4 regions of the Streptomyces sp. NPDC029152 genome follow, and region 3 is predicted to be linked to each of the others. Evidence: riboswitches for the same ligand, from Rfam matches in the RefSeq annotation. Region 3 holds a riboswitch; each other region holds the start of a gene.
What was found. A riboswitch is a leader RNA that binds a small molecule or an ion and turns the genes downstream of it on or off. The one in region 3 is predicted to bind cyclic di-AMP.
Positions count from the first base shown of each region.

Region 1: it holds a riboswitch for cyclic di-AMP, as region 3 does, so the genes downstream of both, ACZ4V6_RS25940 (transglycosylase family protein) here and ACZ4V6_RS28055 (M23 family metallopeptidase) in region 3, are expected to answer to the same signal.
Region 2: it holds a riboswitch for cyclic di-AMP, as region 3 does, so the genes downstream of both, ACZ4V6_RS09375 (M23 family metallopeptidase) here and ACZ4V6_RS28055 (M23 family metallopeptidase) in region 3, are expected to answer to the same signal.
Region 4: it holds a riboswitch for cyclic di-AMP, as region 3 does, so the genes downstream of both, ACZ4V6_RS29770 (M23 family metallopeptidase) here and ACZ4V6_RS28055 (M23 family metallopeptidase) in region 3, are expected to answer to the same signal.

Region 1 covers NZ_JBVHWR010000013.1:84,478-86,653, forward strand. The annotation lists gene eno (phosphopyruvate hydratase) at 1-271, opposite strand, end outside; gene ACZ4V6_RS25940 (transglycosylase family protein) at 537-1,292, opposite strand; cyclic di-AMP (ydaO/yuaA leader) riboswitch at 1,296-1,461, opposite strand; gene ACZ4V6_RS25945 (transglycosylase family protein) at 1,639-2,176, opposite strand, start outside.
Region 2 covers NZ_JBVHWR010000003.1:584,543-586,718, reverse strand. The annotation lists gene ACZ4V6_RS09375 (M23 family metallopeptidase) at 1-928, opposite strand, end outside; cyclic di-AMP (ydaO/yuaA leader) riboswitch at 939-1,096, opposite strand; gene ACZ4V6_RS09370 (PP2C family protein-serine/threonine phosphatase) at 1,358-2,176, opposite strand, start outside.
Region 3 covers NZ_JBVHWR010000015.1:144,407-146,582, reverse strand. The annotation lists gene ACZ4V6_RS28060 (tyrosine-protein phosphatase) at 1-437, opposite strand, end outside; cyclic di-AMP (ydaO/yuaA leader) riboswitch at 877-1,035, shown strand; gene ACZ4V6_RS28055 (M23 family metallopeptidase) at 1,040-1,975, shown strand.
Region 4 covers NZ_JBVHWR010000018.1:68,012-70,187, reverse strand. The annotation lists gene ACZ4V6_RS29775 (GntR family transcriptional regulator) at 1-106, opposite strand, end outside; gene ACZ4V6_RS29770 (M23 family metallopeptidase) at 330-1,094, opposite strand; cyclic di-AMP (ydaO/yuaA leader) riboswitch at 1,107-1,270, opposite strand; gene ACZ4V6_RS29765 (M16 family metallopeptidase) at 1,462-2,176, opposite strand, start outside.

The sequences.
Region 1 (2,176 bases), on a different contig from region 3:
CGATCAGGCGCTGCTCGGTGGCGTCGTAGCCGACCAGCTCCGGGCCGATCTGCTCGATGACGGCGAGGACGGCCTTCTCGACGCCCTTGCCCTGGTAGCGGTTGGGGTCGCCGTCACGGAGCTCGATGGCCTCGAAGGCACCGGTGGAGGCACCGGACGGAACGGCGGCACGCCCCGTGCTGCCGTCGTCGAGGCCGACCTCGACCTCGACCGTGGGGTTGCCTCGGGAGTCCAGGATTTCCCGGGCTACGACGACGTCGATGGACGGCACGAGCATCTCCTTCTTCGATGTGACGCTTCGGTGTGACGCGGGTCCGCAGGACCGCAGCGGCTCTGCGGGACGAGCCTAACCGGCTCCGGGCGATCGGCCAGCCGGTCGCCCACCCGATGGACAGAACCGAGCGTAAATTGTTTCCGAACGGAACAAAGACCGTTCGCGGAAACCCGGGGAACCTTCCGGCCCCGGGACGCGAAAAACCCGCCCCGGTGCGTACGGGGGAACACGCACCGGGGCGGGAGCAGGGGCGGGCCGCCGCCTACTTGAGGTGCAGCTGCTGGCCCGGGTAGATCAGGTCGGCGTCGGCGACGATGTCGTCGTTCAGCTCGAACAGCTTCGCCCAGCCGCCCTCGACGTGCTGCTCCGTGGCGATCGAGCTGAGCGTGTCGCCCGTGACGACCTTGTACTCGCCGTCGCCCTTCTCGACCTTCTTGCCGGTCGGGGTGGTGACGGTCTTCTCCGTGGAGGCGGTCTTCTCCTCGGCCTGCTTCTCGGCGGCCGGACGCTCGGAGGAGCGGGAGGCCTTCTGCCCGGTGGAGCGCTCGGCCGTGGCACCGCCGCTCCGGCTCTGCGAGCTCTCGGAGCCGCCGGAGGACTGCGAGGAGCCGCCGTCCTGGCTCTCGCCGGAACCGCCGGTGTACGCGGCGCCCGACAGGCCGGTGCCGCAGACCGGCCAGGCACCCTTGCCCTGGCTCGCGAGCACCTTCTCGGCGACCGCGATCTGCTGCGACTTGCCGGCCTGGTCGGCGGTCGCGGCGTACTGCGTACCGCCGTAGGCGGCCCAGGTGGAGGCCGAGAACTGCAGGCCGCCGTAGTAGCCGTTGCCGGTGTTGATGGACCAGTTGCCGCCGGACTCGCACTGGGCGACGGCGTCCCACTCGGACGCGGTGGCGGCGGAGGCGTTGCCGGCCGCCATCAGCGGGGCGGCGACGGCGGCACCGGTGACGCCGGCGACGGCGATGACACGGGTGGCCTTGGACGGACGACGGTGCTTGCCCTTGCCGGAAAACAGCATGGTTGATCCCCTCACCGACGCCTGCGAGGTGAGCTGTCGGGTTCGGGCCGGTTGAGTTGCCCGGCCGGGTCCCTCACGGAACTCGGCTTCACCCCTAGCCGCTCCGGACCGACTGTCCGGTGCGGCACCTACCTGGGTCCCCCGCTCCTGCCTGCGGCGCTCGACGCGACGACTGTTCCCGTACCTCCGCTGGCAGGATTCGGCGTTGCGGCGGTCGGGGCCCGCGGTGGCGAGCGATCACGACCGTAGGCACGCGCTCCGCGGATTTTCAAAGACGATCACGGCTTCTGAGACCTATCTCTCACGTGATCCAAAACGGACATAAAGCCTCTAACCGTGACGCGAACTAGCCCTGGTTCTGGCCCGGTTCGTCCGTGACGGTGAGCGTCTGACCGGGCAGGATGTGGTCCGGGTCGGCACCGACGACGTCCTTGTTGTCGGTGTAGAGGGAGTGCCATCCGCCGTCGAGCTCAAGGGAGTCGGCGATGCCCCAGAGGCTGTCGCCCGAACGGACGGTGTACGAGCCGTCCGTGAGGCCGCGGGCGCCGCTCCCGTCGCGCGAGGCGTGCCGCCCCGACGACTCCGCCGCACGGCCGTCCGGCGCGCCCTCTTCGGCACTGCCCCCGCGGTGCCGGCCGGTCGCGGGGTCCTCGGTGCCGACGAGCCCCGAAACGGCGTCGTTCCGCCCCGACTTGTCCGGCTCGTCGCCTTCCGGAGCGGAGACTTCCCCCCTGCCGGACACCTGGGCGTCACCATCGGCCGGGACGCCGGACGGGGATGAAGTGTCGGACTTGGCCGTTTTCTCCCCAGGGTCCGACGCGGCATCGGTCGTGGCCGAGGCGGACGGCGAAGGGGACTGGGACCGGGACGGGGAGGGGGTCGCC
Region 2 (2,176 bases), on a different contig from region 3:
CCACGCGGCCGATGACGTCACCGGTGTTGACCTTCTGGCCGACGCTGACGTTGATCGACGACTGGTGGCAGAACCACAGCTCGGTGCCGTCGTCCAGGGTCAGGATCGTGCGGTAGCCGTAGGAGCCGGCCCAGCCCGCCTCGGTGATCGTGCCGGTGTGGACGGCCTTGATGAGGGTACCCGTGGGCGCGGCGAAGTCGAGGCCGGTGTGGTGGCCGGAGGACCACATGGAACCGGCCTGGCCGAAGGTGGAGGTGATCGTGTACGAGGAGGTCGGCAGCGTGAACTGCTTGGCCAGCTCGGCGAGCCGCTCGGCCTCGGCCTTCTTCGCGGCCTCCTCCTCCGCCTTCTTCCTGGCGGCGGCGGCCTTGGCCTCGGCCTCCTTCTCCGCCTTCGCGGCGGCCTCGGCGGCCTCCTTCTCGGCCTTGGCGGCGGCCTCGGCGGCGGCCTTGGTCTCGACCTGGATCTGCTGCTGCTCGGCCTGCTGCATGATGCGCGCCCGCAGGGCCTCACCGGCGTCGGTGGAGCCCTCGGCGGCGTCGGTGGTGGTCACGCCGATGCCGCTGAGCGGGGTGGCGGAGCCCTGGGGCTCCGGCTCGTCGGCGGAGATGTCGGGGATCAGCGAGCCGACGTTCGGCAGATCGGGCATCGAGATCGGCATCGGCGGCTTGCCGGTCTGTGCGCTGGCCATGCCGCCCGCTCCGACGGCCGCGATGACGCCGACGCCGAGGACGGTGGAGCTGCGGGCGAGTCCGCCGCGCTGCTTGGCGACGCGGTGCCGGCCGCGTACGGGCCGGATGGACTCCGCGGTGGGGTTCCACTCCTCCCAGGGGCCCTCTTCGGCGCGGCGGACGTCGTGGCCGAAGGGTTCGGTGTCGCGCCGGCTCGGCACGAACGGGGCCTCGGGGGCAGGCCGGTTGGACGCCACGTGGGCGTACTCCTTTCCTTCCTTCCGCCTACCGGGTTAGCTGACGGGTTCGGAGCAGGAAGGTCTCCTACGCGCGTATACCCGCCGTGTCTCCACGGCGTCATACGCCCGATTCACCCCAGAGTGGTGGTTCCCCGGTTCCCTCGCGGGATTCGGCGCGTGCGCACGGAGCCGCCTTCTGTGACGGCTGGGACGACCGCGCTGCGTTATCGAACGTTAATAGACGGGGGGCGTTGATTCCAAGCCGTTCCGATTGATCATTAAGGATTCCGGCCCGGACTTATCCCCCACGAGGTGCTGAAACGGGGCGATTTGAACAGCCTTCAGATAACAACTTCACATCACATGTTTCTGACGTTGTGTCAGTTGTTATGCGGAGGGCGGTCGCGTCGTCACCACCCGTGACGCCGGCCGGGACCGCCGCGCCGCTCAGTGCCGGCGCACGGCGAGCAGCGCCATGTCGTCCGCCATGCCGCCCCCGGAGTGCCGGCGCACCTCGTCGGCGAGGGTGTCGAGCAGTTCGGCCGGATGCCGGAAGACGCGGCCGGCCAGCCGCGCCGGGGGATCGTAGAACCGGCCGTGGGCGTCGCGGGCCTCGGACAGTCCGTCGGTGTACAGCAGCAGCGTGGCACCGCCGGGGAAGCCGGTCACCTCCGCACGGTCGGGCCACACCCCCAGCTCGCCCATCCCGAGCGGCAGCGCGAACTCCCCGGCCTGCACCGGCTGCACGGTGCCGTCGGCGTGCAGCAGCAGGGGCGGCGGGTGGCCGCGGTTGACGATGCGCACGGTCCCCTCGCCGTGCGGGAGTTCGGCGAGGACGGCGGTGGTGAACCCCTCGAAGGCGTCCAGCCCGTCGCGCCGGGTGCCCTCGCGCGCCAGCGCCCGCTCCAGCCGCTGCGCGACCGCCTCCAGCGTCGCCTCCTGCTCGGCGGCCTCGCGGAAGGCGCCGATCACCACGGCGACGGCGGCCACCGCCCCCATGCCCTTGCCGCGCACGTCACCGACGATCAGCCGCACGCCGCGGGCACTGTCCTGCACCGCGTAGAGGTCGCCGCCGATGAAGGCGTCGGCCTGCGCCGCCTCGTAGCGGGCGGCGATCTCGAAGCCGCCGATCCGCCCGGCGGGCTCGGGCAGGACGGCGCGCTGGGCGGCCTCGGCGATCTCGCGGGCGGAGGCGAGGCGCGCGTCGGTGCGGCGGACGAAGGCGTTCACGAGGACGGCGAGGGCGGCGACCGTCGCGATGGTGAT
Region 3 (2,176 bases):
AGCGCGTGCAGCACCCGGGAGTGCTCCGCCGTGCGCTCCTTGATGATCCTGCGGTAGGAGGCGATCATCCGGTTCGCGGCCTGGTCGTCCGCGAGGATCGCGCGCAGCTGGTCGAGGTCGCCGTCGCGGACCATCGTCCAGAACTCGGCGCCGTCGGCCGGGTCGCTCAGCGGCAGGTTCACGTTGCGCACGCCCGGCAGCTCGACGTCCGGGCCCTCGAGCTTGTGATCGGCGGCGTTGCGGAAGTCGAAGATCGTGTGCAGCCCCAACGAGGCGAGGAACGCGGCGTCCTCCGCGGTGGCGTGCGCGAGGTGGCCGCTGCGGAACAGCACTCCCCGGCGCACGCGCCGTCCGTCCGTGGTCGGCAGTCCGCCCACGTCCCGGAAGTTGCGCACGCCGGCCAGCTCGGGTTCGGTCGACGGGACCTGCTGCGTCACGGGGGCTCCTCCCACTCCGCCCCGCCGGCGCTGCTCGCCGTCGGGCGTCCAGCCGACGATACGGCATCCCTTGCCTGCGGCAACGAGTCGTCCACGGGGCAGCCGCCGGGGCCGAATGGGAGCTATATGCGCCTTCTGTCCCAATTACCTGACTTACCTCAACTTGCAAGGAAATAAAGGGAGCTGGTGCATCTCTCGTGAGCAGCGTCATAGAGGTGACCGTGCGTTGCTGGTCATGTTCACGTAATTCAGGCGCTTTTCGAGGGGGTTTACGGAAAGGGGTGCGCACAGGATTGACGGAGTGTGACCGCTGGTTCCCGTAAAGGATCAAGCGGAACGCCTGTCCGGGGAACCTCTCGCTTGTCCGTTCGCATCTTGGTCCCTTACGTTCACCACCGATCCGGACGGACGCCTAATCCTGCCGCCGACCGGAGCCCGCACTCGTCCACCACCCGTACACGGCAGGAGCGGGGGACCCACAGGTAAGACCGCCTGTTCCGGTTCCCGGAACAGGCTCGGGGTAAAGCCGCGTCAGGACGCGGCCGGGCATCTCCAGCCCGCACCCGACAGCTCACCTCGCAGGCGCCGGAGAGGAATCCGCCATGCCCGCGAAGGGTAAGCACCGCCGTACCAAGGCCCAGCGCCTCACCCGCACCATCGCCATCGCCGGAACCGGGGGCGCCGCGCTCGCGCTCCCGCTGATGGGCGCCGCCGCCGCCCAGGCCGCCCCCGCGCACTCCGTCGCCGGACAGTCCGTCGCGGCCGGTGCGCAGCAGTCGGCCGACAAGGGCCCGGCCTCGCACACCTACGTCGTGAAGAGCGGCGACTACCTCTCGAAGATCGCCGACGAGCAGCACGTCGACGGCGGCTGGAAGAAGCTGTACGCGGACAACCGCGAGGTCGTCGGCTCCGACCCGTCGCTCATCCACCCGGGTCTCGAACTGTCGATCGGCCGGAAGGCCGCGACCGGCACCGCCAAGTCCTCGCCGTCCGCGCAGAAGTCCGCCGAGAAGCCGGCCGGGAAGTCCTCCGCGCAGACCGCCGAGAAGGCGTCGGACACCGCGAAGACCACCTCGCCGAAGTCCTCCGCGTCGGAGTCCTCGGACACGAGCACCCCGTCCGCCGGCGCCACCGGCGGTTACACCGCCCCCGTGGCCGGCGGCATCGGCACCCCCTACCACCAGTCCGGCAGCATGTGGTCCAGCGGTTACCACACCGGCACCGACTTCGTCGTCCCGACCGGCACCTCCCTGAAGGCCGTCGGCGCGGGCACGGTCGTCTCCGCCGGCTGGGGCGGCGCGTACGGCAACCAGGTCGTCATCAAGCTCGCCGACGGCCACTACGCCCAGTACGCCCACCTGTCCTCGCTCTCCGTCTCCGCCGGTCAGTCGGTGACGGCGGGCCAGCAGGTCGGCCTCTCGGGCGCCACCGGCAACGTGACCGGCCCGCACCTGCACTTCGAGATCCGCACCACGCCGGACTACGGCTCCGACGTGGACCCGATCGCCTACCTGCGCTCGCACGGCGTCTCCGTCTGACGGCGGTTCCCGCGCGGTCCCCGCGCCACCGGAGGCCGGACCCCGATCCCCGGGTCCGGCCTCCGGTGCGTCCGTCACCGGCCCGTGCTTATTCCTGAGTTGGCGAACACTTTAGGAGTGGCCTTTCTCACCGCCCGTCAACCCCTTCCTACGGTCGCGTAGGTCACATTCCAAGGTGAATCATGGGCCGACGTGGCAGAC
Region 4 (2,176 bases), on a different contig from region 3:
GGCGGCGGGCGAGCAGTTCCTCGGTGAGCCGGCTGCCGCGTCCGTGGACACCGGCGACGATGTCGTCCCGGATCGCCGTGCACACCGAGTGCGCCGGAATACGCATGCCCGACCTCCGCATTGATCCCCGTGAAACGCCGGCGATGGACGCCTTTTCCGTGACTCTAGGCCAATGCGCCGCGCTTTCGGACGGGCCGCGGAAATTCAGGGATGTCTTTCGGACATCCACGGGCCGGAAACGGAGCCGGAAAAATACCGGAGGCAGGGCGGGAAGACCGGAAGGCCCCGGCTCGGGAGCCGGGGCCTTCGGGATGTCGTACCGTCCGTCGTCAGACGTTCACGCCGTGGGAGCGGAGGTAGGCCACGGGGTCCATGTCCGAGCCGTACTCCGGGCTCGTGCGGGCCTCGAAGTGCAGGTGCGGGCCGGTGACGTTGCCGGTGGCGCCGGAGAGGCCGATCTGCTGGCCGGCGTCGACCGACTGGCCGACCGAGACGCCGATGGAGGACAGGTGGCCGTACTGGGTGTACGTGCCGTCGTGCATCCTGATCACGACCTGGTTGCCGTACGCGCCGCCCCAGCCGGCCTCGACGACGGTGCCGACGCCGACCGCGTGCACCGAGGTGCCGGTGGAGGCGTGGAAGTCGATGCCGGTGTGACTGCCGGAGGACCACAGGGAGCTGCCGGCCCGGTAGGCCGTGGACACGTAGGAGCCGGTGATCGGCGCGACGAAGGTGTTGAGGCGCTCGCGCTCCGCCTCGCGCGCGGCGCGCTCCTTGGCCTCGCGTGCCTCCTCGGCCGCCTCGGCGGCCCGCTCGCGCGCGGCCTCCATCGCCGCCTCGCGGGCGGCGGCGTCCAGGGCTGCCTGCTTCTGCGCGGCGGCCTGGGCGTCGATCTCCTCGGCGATGGAGTCGCCGATGGTGACGACCGGGGTCAGCCCGGTCTGCTCGGGCTCGGGCTCCGCGGCGAGGGCCGGGGCCGCGAGGGAGCCGACGACGCCGGTGGTGGCGAGGGCCGCGACGCCCGCCGCGCGAACGGTGGTGCGGTGCATGCGGCCGGGGCGGCGGTGCTTCCCGGTGGCGCGCGTGAACGCCATGTAGAGGCTGGTCCTTTCCTTCCCTCTCGCCTACCGGGTTAGCTGACGGGTTCGGAGCAGGAAGGTCTCCTACGGACCCCCTCGCCGAAGCGCGGGCGTCCGATTCACCCCAGGGACTGCGATGGGTCCCCGGCTCCCCTGGCTCGCGCCGTACGGGGACTCGGCGATGACTGTCCGGTGCCGCGGGTGCGGCGCACTGCCTGACGAACAGCCCGGACGACGCTAAACGCGGTTGTCTTCAATCCTCAAACGCAACAGGGATTTTGTAGCGCACGCCACAGGGCAGACGGGCAGCCTCTCCCCCAATTCGGACAAAAGACGGCCCCGGTGACGCTCGGGTCGCCGGGGCCGTCGCGCGCGCGTGCCGCTACTCGGCGGCCACCACGGTGACTTCGCCGATGCCGAGGGCCTCGACGGGCTCCTTGATCTGCGCCGCATCGCCGACGAGGACCGTCACCAGGCGGTCCACCGGGAAGGCGCTGACGACCGCGGCGGTGGCCTCCACGGTGCCCGTGGCGGCGAGTTGACGGTACAGCGTGGCCTGGTAGTCGTCGGGCAGGTACTGCTCGACCTGGTCGGCCAGCGTGCTCGCGACGGCCGCCGCCGTCTCGTACTTCAGCGGCGCCACGCCCACCAGGTTCTGCACGGCGACGTCGCGTTCGGCGTCGGTGAGCCCGCCCTCGGCGAGGGTGCGCAGCACCGTCCACAGGTCCTGCAGCGCCGGACCGGTGTTGGGCGTGTCGACGGAGCCGCTGATGGCGAGCATCGAGGCGCCCGTGCCGTCGGGCGCGGAACGCAGGACCTGCCCGAAGGCCCGGACGCCGTAGGTGTAGCCCTTCTCCTCGCGCAGGACGCGGTCCAGGCGCGAGGTGAGGGTGCCGCCCAGGCAGTAAGTGCCGAGGACCTGCGCGGGCCACACGCGGTCGTGCCGGTCGGGCCCGGTGCGGCCGATCAGCAGCTGCGTCTGGACGGCGCCGGGGCGGTCCACGATGACGACCCGTCCGGTGTCGTCGGCGGTCACCGGCGGCACGGGACGCGGCTCGGCGGCGGAACCGGTCCACGCGCCGAGGGTGTCGCCGAGC